2 regions of the Chitinolyticbacter meiyuanensis genome follow, and region 2 is predicted to be linked to the other one. Evidence: predicted binding sites of a transcription regulator. Region 2 holds the regulator's gene; the other holds the start of a gene.

Region 1 (7,749 bases), 1.4 Mb from region 2:
TCGGCATCGGCATGAGCCTGGCGCTGCGGGTGCTGGCATGAGCTGGCTGGTCGAGCTCTGGTCCATCCCCGCTGCACTCGGCTTTGCCGTGCTGTTCAACGTGCCACCGCGCACGCTGTGGTTGTCGTGCGCACTGGCGCTGGCCGGCCACGGCCTGCGCTTCGGCCTGCTGCACGCCGGCAGCGATATCGTGCTCGGCACCCTGCTCGCCGCATTGTTGATCGGCATCTGTGCCGAATGGTGGAGCCGCCGCGCCCGCCAGGCCGCCCCGGTCTACGCCGTCTGCGCCGCCATCCCCATGGTGCCCGGCACCTACATGTACAAGGCCGTGCAGGCTCTGCTGCAGCTCGCCACCGTCACCGACGCGAGCCAGGCTCAGCCGCATCTGGTCGATGCCGGCTACAACATCGTGAAGGCGGCGATGATTTTGCTCGCGCTAGCGATCGGGATTGCTGCGCCGGCGTTGTTGTGGCCGAAGAAGGGGCATTAGAGGGGAATTGGGCGGCGGCGCCCGTGGTGTATTTGGCGATTAGCGCCTGCGGCGCAGTGATTGGATGCCGGTTCCGCCCGGCGGACGGGTTCATTTCTTTTGCTTCGCCAAAAGAAATGAACCAAAGAAAACGCGACCCAGTGCCTTACGGCCCTCCGGGCTTCCCTCAGTCGGTCACGAGCCTAGGGTTTCGCTCCGGTCCTTCGGTGCTGGCAAAGGGGAGGAAAACCGCGAGCCTGCATAGCTGCCAAAGCAAATGCCTCTGAAACGCGGTCCTTCACGGGTGCGTTCTACACGTCTTGAGGGGCTGCTGCTCGGTCAAGTTCTCGCTTTCTTGCATGTTACAGAGGGGTCTACTTAGCGCCATGGCGCAGCACGATCTGATTCCGAACGGCAGGTGGAGCCTGGGATGCTACCTAAAGCTTGGCATCCAACGCTTTCTCTACATCCGCTCGTAGCCTTCCGATGGCTGCCTTTACTGCCTCTTCCGAGTTCAGATCGGCCAGATCGATGCGGTCAACATACATGCGAAAACCGCTGGGTTGATTCGCCGCACTGACCTGACCAATGGGCGGCCAATCATTGGGTTCGTAAACACCAGTAAACCAGTTGGTTTTTCCAAGGGTGATTCATCACAGCGATAAAAGCAGAAACTAATTTCACTAACGCTTTCTTCAGGAGTAGTACGCTCGGTTGTATCCAACCAAGGAATCCTTTTATCGCCATGGGCATCGGATCGCAAAATCGCACAGATCATCCAGTCGCCAGCCTGCTGCAAGTGTATCGGGTCATCTTGGCCTTTGTGCTTGATCCAGAATAATTGCGAGGACAATAAGGGTAGAGCCCACACTCCTCCCTCGCTGCTTTGTGCCAAACGATAAGGTGACGGCACCCCGGTATTTCCAGAATTGAAAATGTGATGGTACTGAGTAAAGCCCAGTTGCTTTCTGATGTATTCCAGCAGCTCCACCAACCGCTGCTGGTAATCTGCCAGCAGGCGGTAGGCGCGGCGCACCTCCACCAGTTTTTCCTGCAGGGATTGGGCCATTGCCTCTACCTCCAGTAATCAAAGCACTCAGTAGTGAATCCCCACGCAATGTCAAGTCTGCCGAAATGAACATTGGTGCCTGGCCGCCAAAGATTGACCGTGTCGCAGGCCAGCTTTGCCGGAGAAGCCGTGGGCATGTCATGCAACCACGGCATGGGCATTAGGCGCACATCGTGCCAAGCAAATGCCGATTCAATATCGTTGAGTATTCGCTTAAATGCCGGTTCAGCTTGCTGCGAGCAGACCTTCTCAATGGCGGCATACAGCTGGCGCCAGCTGCGCAGCACAAGTTTGACCTCTGTCGTTACACCAGCATTGGCGAGCAAGCAACGTACATTTCGCTCGAATTGATCACGGATCGTCATTTCATCCTCGGGCAAGCCTCCCAGCACCAACACGAAATCGCCGGCCCGCAAATACTTGGCTTGCAGGCAGGCAAAAATCTCATTCGCTATTTGTAATGGGTTTTGCTGACACGCCCCATCCCAGCGCTTTGCCTCAATCAATATGGAATGCTCGGCATGGATTAGCAAATCGGGTTCCACCTGCTGTTGATCCAGATTTAACCGAGGCCAGTAGCAAAACTCGCGGATTGCCCCCCAGTGGCAGTCAGTAGTCAGTAATTCCCTCAGAAATGCATCAACCAATAGATCGGGAAAATAAGAAATTCGCTCGAACACCGAGCTGGTCAGAATGTCCTCGGCGCCTTCGACCTCGTGCAGCGCCAAACCAGCCAAGCCAGAGCCACGCTTTTTGCCGTTCAATATCGCCGTGAGCATTGAACCACTCCTTTCATGCCGCAGCCTTGCTGCCATCGAGATCTTGCGGGACGCGTTCGGCATGGAAGGCCTTGGCCGTAGGAATGCTGGGGTCAAATGTTGAAATTTGTGCAAGTGAAGTCCTTCGTTCGCCTACCGGCTTGATCCAAAGGCGTTTCATCATAGCTCATACGTCGACACATAATTTTCCTCCCCTTTGCCAAGCGCCGAAGGAGTGGAGCGAGACCTTAGGCTCGCGACCGACTGAGGGAAGCCCAGAGGGCCGTAAGGCACGGGGTCGCCTTTTCTTTGGTTCGTTTCTTTTGGCGAAGCAAAAGAAATGAACCCGTCCGCCGGGCGGAACCGGCATCAAAACCCGCGCCGTAGGCGCTAACTAGTGTCTTCCCAGCTGTAGCACACAAAACCGCGCAGGCTGTACATCCAACCAAATCCCCCTCACCCCCTTGCTCCAAAGAGGGAACACTGAAGCGCGAGCCATCGCCACCACTCGCCGGGCAAAGGCAGCCCTCTACACCCCGTGCCGCAGGCACATCCCCCCTCCCTCGTCAGTTTTTGACCCCCATCAACCCCAGCCCAGTTCATCCGAATTTCCCCACCAAACCACAATATATTGTGCCCATCCCCTCAAGGAGCACAAAGATGTTGGGCTCGGCGCTCTCTCCGCAATACCTCTGCAAACGCGATGGCCGCATCGTGCCGTTCGATGCCACCAAGATCGCCGATGCGCTGGCGCGCGCCGGTGCAGCTACTGGCGAGTTCGATGACGAGCGTGCGGCGCAGCTGGCGTGCACGGTGTGCATGCGGCTCGACGACGGCGGCACGGCGCAGATCGAGGCGGTGCAGGATGCGGTGGAAACGGTGCTGCTGCAGGTGAACTACCTGAAAACCGCACGCGCCTATATCGGCTACCGCGAATCGCACCGCCGGCTGCGCGAGGACACGCGCACCGTGGTCGATGTGGCCGCCAGCATCAACGAATACCTGGAACGCAGCGATTGGCGGGTGCAGGCCAATGCCAACCAGGGCTACAGCCTGGGTGGGCTGATCCTCAACACCAGCGGCAAGGTGATCGCCAACTACTGGCTGAACCACGTGTACCCGCGCGAGGTGGGCGAGGCACACCGCGCCGGCGCGATCCATATCCACGACCTGGACATGCTGGCCGGCTACTGCGCCGGCTGGAGCCTGCGCCGGCTGCTGCACGAGGGCTTCAATGGTGTGCCGGGCAAGGTGGAGGCCAAGCCGCCGCGCCATTTCTCGGCCGCGATCGGCCAGATCGTGAATTTCCTCGGCACGTTGCAGAACGAATGGGCCGGTGCGCAGGCCTTCAGCTCGTTCGATACCTATATGGCCCCATTCGTGCGCGCCGATAAGCTCTCGTATGCGCAGGTGAAACAGTACATCCAGGAGCTGATCTACAACCTGAACGTGCCCAGCCGCTGGGGCACGCAGACGCCTTTCACCAACCTCACCTTCGACTGGATCTGCCCCGAGGATCTGCGCGAGCAGATTCCCTACGTGGGCGGTGAGGAATGCCCGTTCAACTACGGCGAACTGCAGGCCGAGATGGACCTGATCAACCGCGCCTACATCGAGGTGATGATGGAAGGCGATGCGCTGGGGCGCGTGTTCACCTTTCCCATTCCCACCTACAACATCACCAAGGATTTCGCCTGGGATCACCCCAACAGCGCGCTGCTGTTCGAGATGACCGCCAAGTATGGCCTGCCGTATTTCCAGAACTTCGTGAATTCGGATCTGGAACCGCAGATGGTGCGCTCGATGTGCTGCCGGCTGCAGCTGGACCTGCGCGAGCTATTGAAGCGTGGCAACGGCCTGTTTGGCAGTGCCGAGCAGACCGGTTCGCTCGGTGTGGTCACGCTCAATTGCGCACGGATCGGCTTCGAATATGCCGGTGACGAGGCGGGGCTGCTGCGCCGTGTCGATCTGCTGCTGGAGCTGGGCAAGCAATCGCTGGAGCTGAAGCGCAAGGTGATCCAGCGGCTGATGGATGCCGGGCTCTACCCGTACAGCCGGCGTTATCTCGGCACGCTGCGCAATCATTTCAGCACGCTAGGCATCAACGGCGTGAACGAGATGATCCGCAACTTCACGCACGATGCCGAAGACATTTCCACACCCTGGGGCCACGATTTCGCGCTGCGGCTGCTGGCGCACATCCGCCAGCGGATCACCGGCTTCCAGGAGGAGACCGGCCACCTCTACAACCTGGAAGCGACGCCGGCCGAGGGCACCACCTATCGCTTCGCCCGCGAGGACCGCAAGCGCTACCCCGGCATCCTTCAGGCCGGCAGCTTCGAGCAGCCGTACTACACCAACTCCACTCAACTGCCAGTCGGCTACACCGACGATCCGTTCGATGCGCTGGAGCGCCAGCAGGCGCTGCAGCGCCAATACACCGGTGGCACCGTGCTGCATCTCTACATGGGCGAGGCCATCTCGTCGGCCGAGGCCTGCAAGCGCTTGGTACAGCGTGCACTTTCCAACTACCGGCTGCCTTATGTGACGGTGACGCCCACCTTCTCGATCTGCCCCAAGCACGGCTATTTGTCTGGCCACCACGCGTTCTGCCCCAAGTGCGATGCCGATCTACTGCAACAGCGCGAAGCCTGCTGTGCCGAATGACACCAACCACTCTTAAAGGACTACCGCGATGACCGATCTCGCTGAACAACGCCACCTGGCCAGCGATGCCCAGACCACATCAGCCCTGCCCGACGAACAACGCACCCGCTGCGAAGTCTGGACCCGGGTGATGGGCTATCACCGGCCGGTGTCGGCGTTCAATACCGGCAAGCAGGGCGAATTTGCCGAGCGGACGTTCTTCCGCGAGCGCTGAGGTGAACACCGCGCTGCGCCTGCACGACGAAGCCCGCCGGCCGCCCCGGCTGGCCGGCTTCGTGCCGTTTTCCGGCTGCGACTGGCCGGGCGAGCTCGCTTGCGTGGTGTTCGTCGCCGGCTGCCCCTGGCGCTGCCGCTACTGCCACAACCCGGCGCTGCAGCAGCGCGCCTCGCCGCCGGGCGCGCCACAATGGGATGAACTGCTGGGCTGGTTGCCCACCCGGCGCGGCCTGATCGACGCCGTGGTGTTCTGCGGTGGCGACCCATTGGTCGAGGCCAGGCTGCCGGAGATGCTGGCACAGGTGCGCGCACTTGGCTTCAAGACGGCGCTGCACACCGGCGGCGCCTATCCGGCGCGGCTCGGGCAGTGCCTGCCGCAGCTCGACTGGGTGGGCTTCGACGTGAAGCATGACTTTGCCGACTACGCCGACGTGACCGGCGTGGCGAGCAGCGGCGTGGCAGCGCAGCGTTCGCTCGATCTGCTGCTGGCAAGCGGCGTTGCCTTCGAATGCCGCACCACCTGGCACCCGCTGCTGCAAGACCATGCCGCGCTAGTACGACTGGCGGATCGACTTGCCGCACTGGGCGTGCGCGACTACGCGCTGCAGTGCTTCCGGCCCACCGGCTGCCGCGATGATGAACTGATCCGCCATCCCGTCGGCGCTCCCGCTTCGCAACTGCTCTCCATGCTGGCCAGCCGGTTCGACCGCTTTACGCTGCGCGAGGCGGCGTGAAGCGCGGCAGTGGCAACCATCTTGCGCAAGCGCACCGATTGTCCTACCCGAAATGCATATGGCGCTTTCGCCGCCATTCAGCATGGGCTACCTCTTATTCATAGCTTTACGCTATTTTTATTCAATATTTAATCAATTTTTCATTTGCGATAACGAGTCGGATACTGGGTTCGATCGGTTCACAGCCCATTCACCATCTTGGCGCCACTGCGCGTAAAGCTGCTCAGCGCCGTGCAAGGCCCACCACGCAAAGCAACCGGATGCTGCCGGGCAAGCCAGCTGGCGACATCCATTCCATCCGTGCAGTAGTCGTTGGAGTGAAAGTGATGAACAGCAATGTAGAAAGCCAGGGCAAGTGCCCCTTCCATGGCGCGCTCACCAGCCAGGGCACCGGCGGCACCTCGAACCGCGAGTGGTGGCCCAACCAGCTCAACCTGAACATCCTGCACCAGCATTCTTCGCTCTCCGATCCCATGGGCGCCGCGTTCGATTACCGCGAAGCGTTCAAGCAGCTTGATCTGCCGGCGCTGAAACGCGATCTGGCCGCCGTGATGACCGATTCACAGGATTGGTGGCCCGCCGATTTCGGCCACTACGGCCCCCTGTTCGTGCGGATGGCCTGGCACAGCGCGGGCACCTACCGCATCGGCGATGGGCGGGGCGGCGGTGGCAGGGGCCAGCAGCGCTTCGCGCCGCTCAACAGCTGGCCGGACAACGTCAACCTCGACAAGGCGCGCCGCCTGCTGTGGCCGGTCAAGCAGAAGTACGGCAAGCAGATTTCCTGGGCCGACCTGATGATCCTCGCCGGCAATGTGGCCCTGGAAACGATGGGCTTCAAGACCTTCGGCTTCGGCGGCGGCCGCGAAGACGTGTGGGAACCGGATCAGGACGTGTACTGGGGGGCGGAGAAGACCTGGCTGGGCGGCGATGTGCGCTATGCCCACGGCTCGCCGGGCGTGGCCAAGGGCGAGGACGACGCGGTACTGGTCACCGACGATGATGCCGACGGCGACATCCACTCGCGCGTGCTGGAAAACCCGCTCGGCGCGGTGCAGATGGGCCTGATCTACGTGAACCCGGAAGGCCCGGATGGCAATCCCGATCCGCTCGCAGCGGCGCGCGATATCCGCGAAACCTTTGCCCGCATGGCGATGGACGACGAGGAGACAGTGGCACTGATCGCCGGCGGCCACACCTTCGGCAAGACGCACGGCGCGGGGCCCGCATCGCATGTCGGCGCCGAACCGGAAGCAGGCGATATCGCCGAACAGGGGTTGGGCTGGCAAAGCAGCTTCGGCAGCGGCAAGGCGGGCGACACGATCACCAGCGGCCTGGAAGTCACCTGGACCACGACGCCAACCAAGTGGAGCAACAACTTCTTCTGGAACCTGTTCGGCTATGAGTACGAGCTGACCAAAAGTCCGGCCGGCGCCCACCAGTGGGTCGCCAAGGGCGCCGGCGCGACCATCCCGCATGCGCACGATCCCGCGAAGAAGCTGGTGCCGACCATGCTCACCACCGATCTCTCACTACGCTTCGATCCGGCCTACGAAAAGATCTCGCGCCGTTTCATGGAAAACCCGGACCAGTTCGCCGATGCGTTTGCCCGCGCCTGGTTCAAGCTGACCCACCGCGACATGGGCCCGCGCGCGCGCTATCTCGGCCCGGAAGTGCCGGCCGAGGAACTGATCTGGCAGGACCCGGTGCCCAAGGCCGATCACCCGCTGGTCAACGACGCCGATGTCGCGGCGCTCAAGGCCAAGGTGCTGGCGTCGGGCCTTACCGTGTCGGAACTGGTGTCGACCGCCTGGGCGTCGGCCTCCACCTTCCGCGGCT
Region 2 (7,749 bases):
CGAGTGCACGGGCAAACTGGCTGCGCGCTCCGGCCGCATCCATCACCGCATCCGCAACCACGCGCACGCCGCCGTTGAAGCGGTCTTCGCTGACCTTGCCCAGCACCACCAGCAGCGTGTCGTCCTTGAGCTTGGTGCGGTGCTCCTCATAAACCTCGGAGAATAGCGAGACCTCGATCTTGCCGTGACCGTCATCGAGCTGGACGAAGGCCATGCGGCCGCGATCTCCGTTCTTCACCCGGATGCCGGACACGATGCCGGCAAGGTATTGCAGCTCCTTTCTCGGTTCCAGTCGATCAAGCCGGGTCTTTAGGAAGTTGCGGATGCCCTTGGCGTGCGCATCGAACGGGTGGCCGGAAAGGTAGAAGCCGATGGCGGTCTTCTCTTCCGCGAGCTTGATCTTGTCATCCCAAGGCGCCGCTTCGATCACCTCTACCGTGGGTACGGCGGCGGCTTCGAACACGTCGAACAGCGATCCCTGGTTGGCGTTGGCCGCTTCGGTCTCGGCCAGCTGCATCGCCTGCTCGACATTGGCCATCAGCCGCGCCCGATGGTCGTCGATGGCATCGAACGCACCGCCGCGAATCAGCGCCTCGATCACCCGCTTGTTCACTTCCTTCTTGTCGGTGCGGCGGCAGAAGTCGTACAGGTCGGCATAGGGACCGTTCGCTTGGCGCTCGGCCACGATCATGTTCACCGCGCTTTCGCCAACGCCCTTGATGGCTCCGAGCGCATAGCGGATCTCGCGCTTGCCTACCGGCATGAAGCGATAGAAGCTGGCGTTCACGTCCGGCGGCAACAGCTTGAGCCGGTTCTTTTCGACGCAATCGTCGTAGAACACCTTGAGCTGGTCGGTGTTGTCCAGTTCCGAGCTCATGGTGGCGGCCATGAAGGCGGCGGTGTGGTGCGCCTTCAGCCAGGCAGTGTGATAGCTGACGACGGCGTAGGCGGCGGTGTGCGACTTGTTGAAGCCGTATTCCGCGAACTTGGTCATCAGGTCGAACAGGTGTTCGGCCAGCGCAGGATCGTAGCCTTTCTTGGCCGCGCCTTCGGCGATGGTGGCGCGGTGCTTGGCCATCTCCTCGGGCTTTTTCTTGCCCATGGCCCGCCGCAGCATATCGGCGCCACCCAGCGTGTAGCCGCCGATGATCTGCGAGATCTGCATCACCTGTTCCTGGTACACGATCACGCCATAGGTCGGCTCCAGGCACTTTTCCAAGTCCGGGTGGAAGTAATCCGGTGTCTCCAGGCCCTTCTTGCGGTTGATGAAGGTGTCGACCATGCCGGAACCCAAGGGGCCCGGGCGATAGAGCGCCAGCACGGCGATGATGTCTTCGAAACGGTCGGGCTGCAGTTTTTCCAGCAGCCGTTTCATACCGTCCGATTCAACCTGGAACACGCCGGTGGTGTTGGCGTCGCGGAACACCTGGTAGGCGGCTTGATCGTCGAAACCCAGGCTCATCAGGTCCAGGTACTGGCCGGTCTCCTGCTGGATGTACTGCAGCGCCAGCTCGATGATGGTGAGGTTGCGCAGGCCCAAGAAGTCGAACTTCACGAGGCCGATCTGCTCGACGTCGTCCTTGTCCAGCATGGAGACCGGCGACGCCTCTGCACCGCTGGCTTGGTAGACCGGGCAGAAGTCGGTGATCTTGCCCGGCGCAATCAGCACGCCGCCGGCGTGCATGCCGATGTTGCGGGTCAGGCCTTCCAGCTTCTTGGCGAGCTCCCAGAGCTCCTTCACCTCATCTTCGTTCTGCACCCGCTCAGCGAGCTCGGGCACCATGTCCACCGCGTCATCCAGGCTGTACTGCTTGCCTGGCGCCGCCGGAATCATCTTGGAGAGGCCGTCGCAGAAGGTGTAGGAGAGGTCGAGCACCCGGCCGACGTCGCGCACCACCGCCTTGGCGGCCATGGTGCCGAAGGTGGCGATCTGGCTGACTGCCTCGGCGCCGTACTTGTCGCGCACGTATTCGATCACGCGCCAGCGGTTGTCCTGGCAGAAATCGATATCGAAGTCGGGCATCGATACCCGCTCCGGATTGAGGAAGCGCTCGAACAGCAGCGCGTAGGCGGTGGGGTCGATATCGGTGATACCGAGCGCATAGGCTACCAGCGAGCCTGCGCCCGAACCCCGGCCGGGACCCACCGGGCAACCATTCTGCTTCCCCCAAATGATGAAGTCCGCCACGATCAGGAAGTAGCCGGGAAAGCCCATCTGAATGATGGTGTCGGTCTCGAATTTGAGCCGCTCCAGGTAGCGCGGGCGCTCGGCATCGCGCTGGGCCTGGTCTGGATAGAGCTGGGTCAGCCGGGTTTCCAGGCCTTCCTTGGCCTGGTGCACCAGGAAGTCGTCCAGCGTCATGCCATCCGGCGTGGGGAACAGCGGCAGGTAGTTCTTGCCCAGCAGGATGTTCACGTTGCAGCGGCGGGCGATCTCCACCGAGTTTTGCAGCGCCTCTGGTAGGTCGGCGAACAGTTCGGCCATTTCGGCCGGGGTTTTGTAGTACTGCTCTTCGGTGAAGTTGCGCGGCCGGCGTTTGTCGGAGACGACAAAACCTTCGGCGATGCAGACGCGCGCTTCGTGCGCCTTGAAATCGTCACGATCCATGAACTGGATTGCGTGGGTGGCAACAGCGGGCAGGTTCAGTTCCGAAGCGAGGTCGAGATGGCCCTGTACGCTGGTCTCGCATTCGGCTTTACCACTGCGTTGCAGCTCCAGATAGAAGCTGTCGGGGAATTGCGCGGCCCACCACTGCGCAGCCGAGGTGGCGGCCTCGTAGTTGCCATTGACCAGTGCCTGGCCGATTTCGCCCAGGTGCGCGCCGGAGAGGCAGATCAGGTCTGCGTTGGACTTGGCGGCCAGCCATTCCTTCTTCAGTTCGCCATAGCCGCGGTACTGGTTGTGCAGGTAGGCGTCGGTGAGCAACTCGCAGAGGCGGCCATAGCCAGCCCGGTTCTTGGCCATCAGCAGCACGCGGAAGGGCTTGTCGCGATCTTCCTCGTTCTCGATGCGGGCATCGATGCCGATGATGGGCTTGATGCCGGCGGCGCGACAGGCCTTGTACTGCTTGACCATGCCAAAGAGGTTCATCAGGTCCGACACACCGAGCGCGGGCTGGCCGAGCTCGGCGGCACGCTTGACGGCGTCATCAATGCGGACGATGCCGTCGACGACGGAAAATTCGGAATGCAGGCGGAGATGGATAAAGGCGGGCGCGTTCATCGGCGCATTTTACCGCAGCTGGCCCGACCCGCGCCGGACGTGAGCGCGATCACTGCATGCCTCGCCGATCATCCCGCTACCCTTGTGGTACTTGCCAACATAGGGGTATGGTAGGGGTGTGTATCAGGAGGTGCTGTTATGGAGTCCATGTCCCTAGTCAATGCCGCGAGCAGCTCGCAGCCGTCCGAGTATGTCGTGACCAATACGGTGCTGCGCAAAGCGCTGGACATCCAGCAACAGAACGCCCTGTCGTTGCTGGAAGCGCTGCCGCAGCCGGCGGCATACAACAACCCTGCGAACCTGGGGCAGAACATCGACGTGAAAGCGTGATGATTCGCCAGTTGCGGAGCAAGGCGGCCATGGCCGCCTTTTTTACCGCCTGTCGCCAAAATGCTGCGGCGCACAATGGGATGCTTGACGCCCGAGGCGAGGCCGTCAAGAATCCGAATTGATGCAATGCACAATCCTTGGAGTCTGACGATGTTCAACACCCATCAGTACAACGAAGCCAACCAAGCTGGTCTGGAAAAATCGCTGCGTTTGTCGCAGATCGCACTGAACGGGGTGGAACGCCTCGTCAGCCTGCAGCTGGGCTTGGCCCGTGAAGTTCTTGCCAATCAAGCTGAAGCCGCCAAGGCGCTATCCGAAGTGAAGGACGTGCAAGGTCTGGTATCGCTGCAAAAGCAGCTGGCGCAACCGTCGGTCGACAAGGCCCTCGATGCGGCCCGCTCGGTGTTCGACGTGGCCAGCGCTACCCAGCATGAACTCAATCGTCTGGTCGAAGAGCAGGTGCTCGGTTTCAACAAGACGCTGCTGAGCTCACTCGACAAGGCTGCCGAAGTGGCGCCGGCCGGTTCCGGTGCAGCAGTCGCTGTGTTTCGCAATGCCTTCGAAACGGCTGCCAGCACCTACGATGCCGTAGCGCGCAGCACGCAGAAGATTGCCGGTGAACTCACCCAAGCTGCCGTGGCCGGCGCCGAGCAAGCCGCCAAGGCGGTGGCCCAGCCGAGCAAGGCCGTGGCCTGATCGACCCTATCCCCGTTGTTCTGTTGAGGGCAGCCTTACCGGCTGCCCTTTTTTACGTCTGGTTTTGCGGGTAGAGCGTGCTGATGGCGAGTGCGAGGCGGGTTGCCAGTTCGTGCTCGGCGGGCTGCTTGGCCAGATACGCTGCGGCCAGCAGTTGCAACTGATGCTGGGTATGGCTCGCCAATGCTTGCCAGCTTGCCGGATCAAAATGCGCAGTGCCGTGGGGCCCTCGTTCAGCCAGCCAGGCAACGACCTGCTGCTGTTGCTCGGCCCACAATGCGTTGGCTGTGCCGATGAAAGCCCCAGCACCATCGCTGCCGACATGCAGCCAGCCAGCCGGAGTGGGTGAAAGGGCATCTAGCCAGGGAATGGCGCGCTGCAGCGCACTGGCGTGGCCACCTACGGCCAGCATCCAGCCCAGGCGCTCGGCTGCAGGGTGGTCGAGCATGATGGCGATGTCGACGCTGAAGGGCGGTGGCTTGGAGCAGGCAATGCCCCCTACATTCAGATGCAGCGCTTCCGCGGCCCAGGGGGAGGGTGGTGTTTCGCCTGACCAGTCTGCCGGGCAGCCGGCGCGGCTCAGGCGGGCAAGCAAGCGCTCGCGTAGCCCCGTCGGCGCAGTCAGGCAGACGGGGCCCATGGCCTTAGCCCTGGCAGCTGTTGACCAGCTGCCGCAGCGAATCGATCTGCACGATCTCGATCAGTCGGTTCTGGACCTTGATGAAGCCTTGATCCTGGAATTTGGAGAGCGTGCGGCTCACTGTTTCCAGCTTGAGGCCGAGGTAGCTGCCGATTTCCTCGCGCGTCATCCGCAGGTGGAAGCTGGATGATGAATAGCCACGCAGCGCAAACCGTTGCGACAGGTTGAGCAGGAAGGCGGCGATGCGCTCCTCGGCCTTCATGTTGCCGAGCAGCAGCATCACCCCGTGGTCGCGCACGATTTCGCGGCTCATCACCTTGTACAGATGGTGTTGCAGCGCCGGCATCTTGCGCGCGAGTTCTTCCATTTCGGTGAACGGTAGCTCGCAGACCTGGCTGTCTTCCAGTGCCACGGCATCGCAGGTGTGGTGATCGGTGCTGACGGCGTCGAGCCCGATCAGGTCGCCGGTCATGTGAAAGCCGGTAACCTGTTCACGGCCATCCTCGGAGACCACACTGGTCTTGAAGAAGCCGAGCTTGACCGCGTAGAGCGCCCGGAACGGCTCGCCGCTGCGATAAAGCGCTTCGCCACGCTTGATGGGCCGCCCCTGGGTGACGAGCTCATCCACCTGCTTCATCTCGTCGGCGGATAGGCCGATGGGCAGGCAGAGTTCGCGCAGGCTGCAGGTAGAGCAGGCCTGGCGTAAATGCTTGATGCTGATGTCTTGCACCGGGATGGTGGAAAGCATGGGAATCCCTGGGTTGATGGCCATCCGGCGGTATGCCGTAGGGCGGCTGATTGTGCCTTGATCCCGATCAACGAGGTGCCCCGACACCGCACGTTAAGCTGGTCGACCCTGCAAACAGAACGGATGACCGCGGTGACGCACGCATATGCCGGGCTGCAACAAGCCGAATTCGATCGCGACCTGATTGTCCGCTATGACGGCCACGGGCCGCGCTATACCTCCTACCCCACTGCGGATCGTTTCGGACCGCTGCAGGCCGCTGCCTGGCAGCAGGCCGTCATTGCGCGCCAGCCGGGATCGGCGACAAAACCGCTTTCATTATATTTCCACCTGCCATTCTGCGACACGATTTGTTACTACTGCGCCTGTAACAAGGTGATCACGCGCCGCCGCGATCAGGCCGAGCCCTACCTCGGCTACCTGGAGCACGAGCTGGCCTTGACTGCCGACTTGATCGAGCAGCGGCCCCGAGCGCAGCAGTTGCACTTGGGAGGCGGTACGCCGACCTTCTTCAGCGATGCGCAGCTGGCCCGGCTGATGGCGGCTGTGCGTCGGCATTTCGAGCTCGATCCAGCAGGCGAATATGCCATCGAGATCGATCCGCGCAAGGTGGGCGTGCAGACCATGGCTGCGCTTGCGGAGATGGGGTTCAATCGTGTCAGCATCGGCGTGCAGGATTTCGACCCGGCTGTACAACGCGCAGTGAACCGGGTGCAGGGCGAGGCGGAAACCGCAGCGGTGATCGCCGCCGCGCGTGCCAACGGCTTTCGCTCGATCAGCCTCGACCTGATCTATGGCCTGCCGCTGCAAACCCGCGAAACCATGGCGCGCACGCTGGAACGCGTGGTCGCGTTGCGCCCGCACCGCATCGCGCTCTACAACTACGCGCACCTGCCGGAGCGCTTCCCGCCCCAGCGTCGCATCGATGCCCAGGCGCTGCCGGATGCTACTACCAAGCTCGATATCCTGGCCGACAGCATCGCGGCACTGCAGGCCGCAGGCTACGTCTACATCGGCATGGACCACTTCGCGCTGCCAGACGATGATCTCGCCCTCGCGCAGCGGCGCGGCCATCTGCATCGCAATTTCCAGGGCTATTCCACCCACGCCGATTGCGACTTGCTGGCCTTTGGCGTATCGGCCATCGGCATGGTGGGCGGCCACTACGCGCAGAACGCCCGCAAGCTTGACGACTACTACGCCGCACTCGATGCCGGCCAGTTGCCGACGGTGCGTGGCTATGCCATGTCGCGCGACGACCTGTTGCGCCGGGCGGTGATCCAGGCGCTGATGTGCCAGTTCCAGTTGTCGTTCGAGTCGTTCGAACCGGCCTACATGATTGATTTTTCGGTGTACTTTGCGGAAGAATTGCGACGCCTGCAGCTGCTCGAGATCGATGGCCTTGTCGTGCTGCGGCCGGATGGCATCGATGTGACGCCACGTGGCCGCCTGCTGGTGCGGACCATCGCCATGGTCTTCGACCGTTTCCTCATCCGCCAGCAACCCATCGTCGCCTATTCCCGCCTGATCTGATCCATGCTCGACCCCGCCCTGTTTTCGCTGTTCATTGCCGGACTGGTCGGTGGCGGCCACTGCCTTGGCATGTGTGGTGGGGTGGTCACCGCATTCACTTTGCAGCTGCCACCCGGGCCGCGCTGGCCGTATCTGCTGGGCTTCAATGTCGGGCGCCTGCTGGGCTACGGGCTGATCGGGGCGATTGCCGGCGCTGTCGGCAGTATTCCGGGCCTGCTTGCGCTGACGCTGGTGAAGACCGTGCTCTGGTGGCTGGCCAACCTGTTGCTGATCGTGATGGGCTGCTATATCGCTGGCTGGGCGGCATGGTTCACCCGCCTGGAAAGGCTAGGCGTGCCAGTCTGGGCGCGGGTGCAACCACTGCTGCGCCGTTTGTTGCCGATCCGATGGTTCTGGCAGGCCCTGGTGGCGGGCGCGCTGTGGGGGTGGCTGCCCTGTGGCTTGGTCTATACGGCCAGCCTTTCTGCGCTGGCAAGTGGTTCGACAGAAAATGGGATTTTGCTGATGTTGGCCTTTGGGTTGGGCACGCTGCCCAACCTGATGCTGATCGGCGCGGCGGCTGGGCGCTTACGGGCTTGG

Evidence for each region. The regulator FNR, encoded in region 2, switches genes on or off when oxygen is low (the NO sensors DNR and NnrR bind a similar motif). The targets are predictions, from matches to a motif close to TTGATNNNNATCAA.
Region 1: FLM21_RS01540 (ribonucleoside triphosphate reductase) is a predicted target of FNR. The motif match lies at 2,870-2,883, and genes of this name have one in related genera.

What each region holds. Positions count from the first base shown of each region.
Region 1 is NZ_CP041335.1:349,193-356,941, reverse strand. Features, by position in the region: gene FLM21_RS01560 (threonine/serine exporter family protein) at 1-41, shown strand, start outside; gene FLM21_RS01555 (threonine/serine exporter family protein) at 38-490, shown strand; gene FLM21_RS01550 (PM0109 family protein) at 984-1,538, opposite strand; gene FLM21_RS01545 (F-box domain-containing protein) at 1,544-2,317, opposite strand; gene FLM21_RS01540 (ribonucleoside triphosphate reductase) at 2,957-4,963, shown strand; gene nrdD (anaerobic ribonucleoside-triphosphate reductase) at 4,992-5,177, shown strand; gene FLM21_RS01530 (anaerobic ribonucleoside-triphosphate reductase activating protein) at 5,179-5,913, shown strand; gene katG (catalase/peroxidase HPI) at 6,240-7,749, shown strand, end outside.
Region 2 is NZ_CP041335.1:1,720,408-1,728,156, forward strand. Features, by position in the region: gene dnaE (DNA polymerase III subunit alpha) at 1-3,223, opposite strand, end outside; gene FLM21_RS08415 (YjfB family protein) at 3,371-3,553, shown strand; gene FLM21_RS08420 (phasin family protein) at 3,704-4,249, shown strand; gene FLM21_RS08425 (hypothetical protein) at 4,302-4,889, opposite strand; gene fnr (fumarate/nitrate reduction transcriptional regulator Fnr) at 4,894-5,637, opposite strand; gene hemN (oxygen-independent coproporphyrinogen III oxidase) at 5,761-7,170, shown strand; gene FLM21_RS08440 (sulfite exporter TauE/SafE family protein) at 7,174-7,749, shown strand, end outside.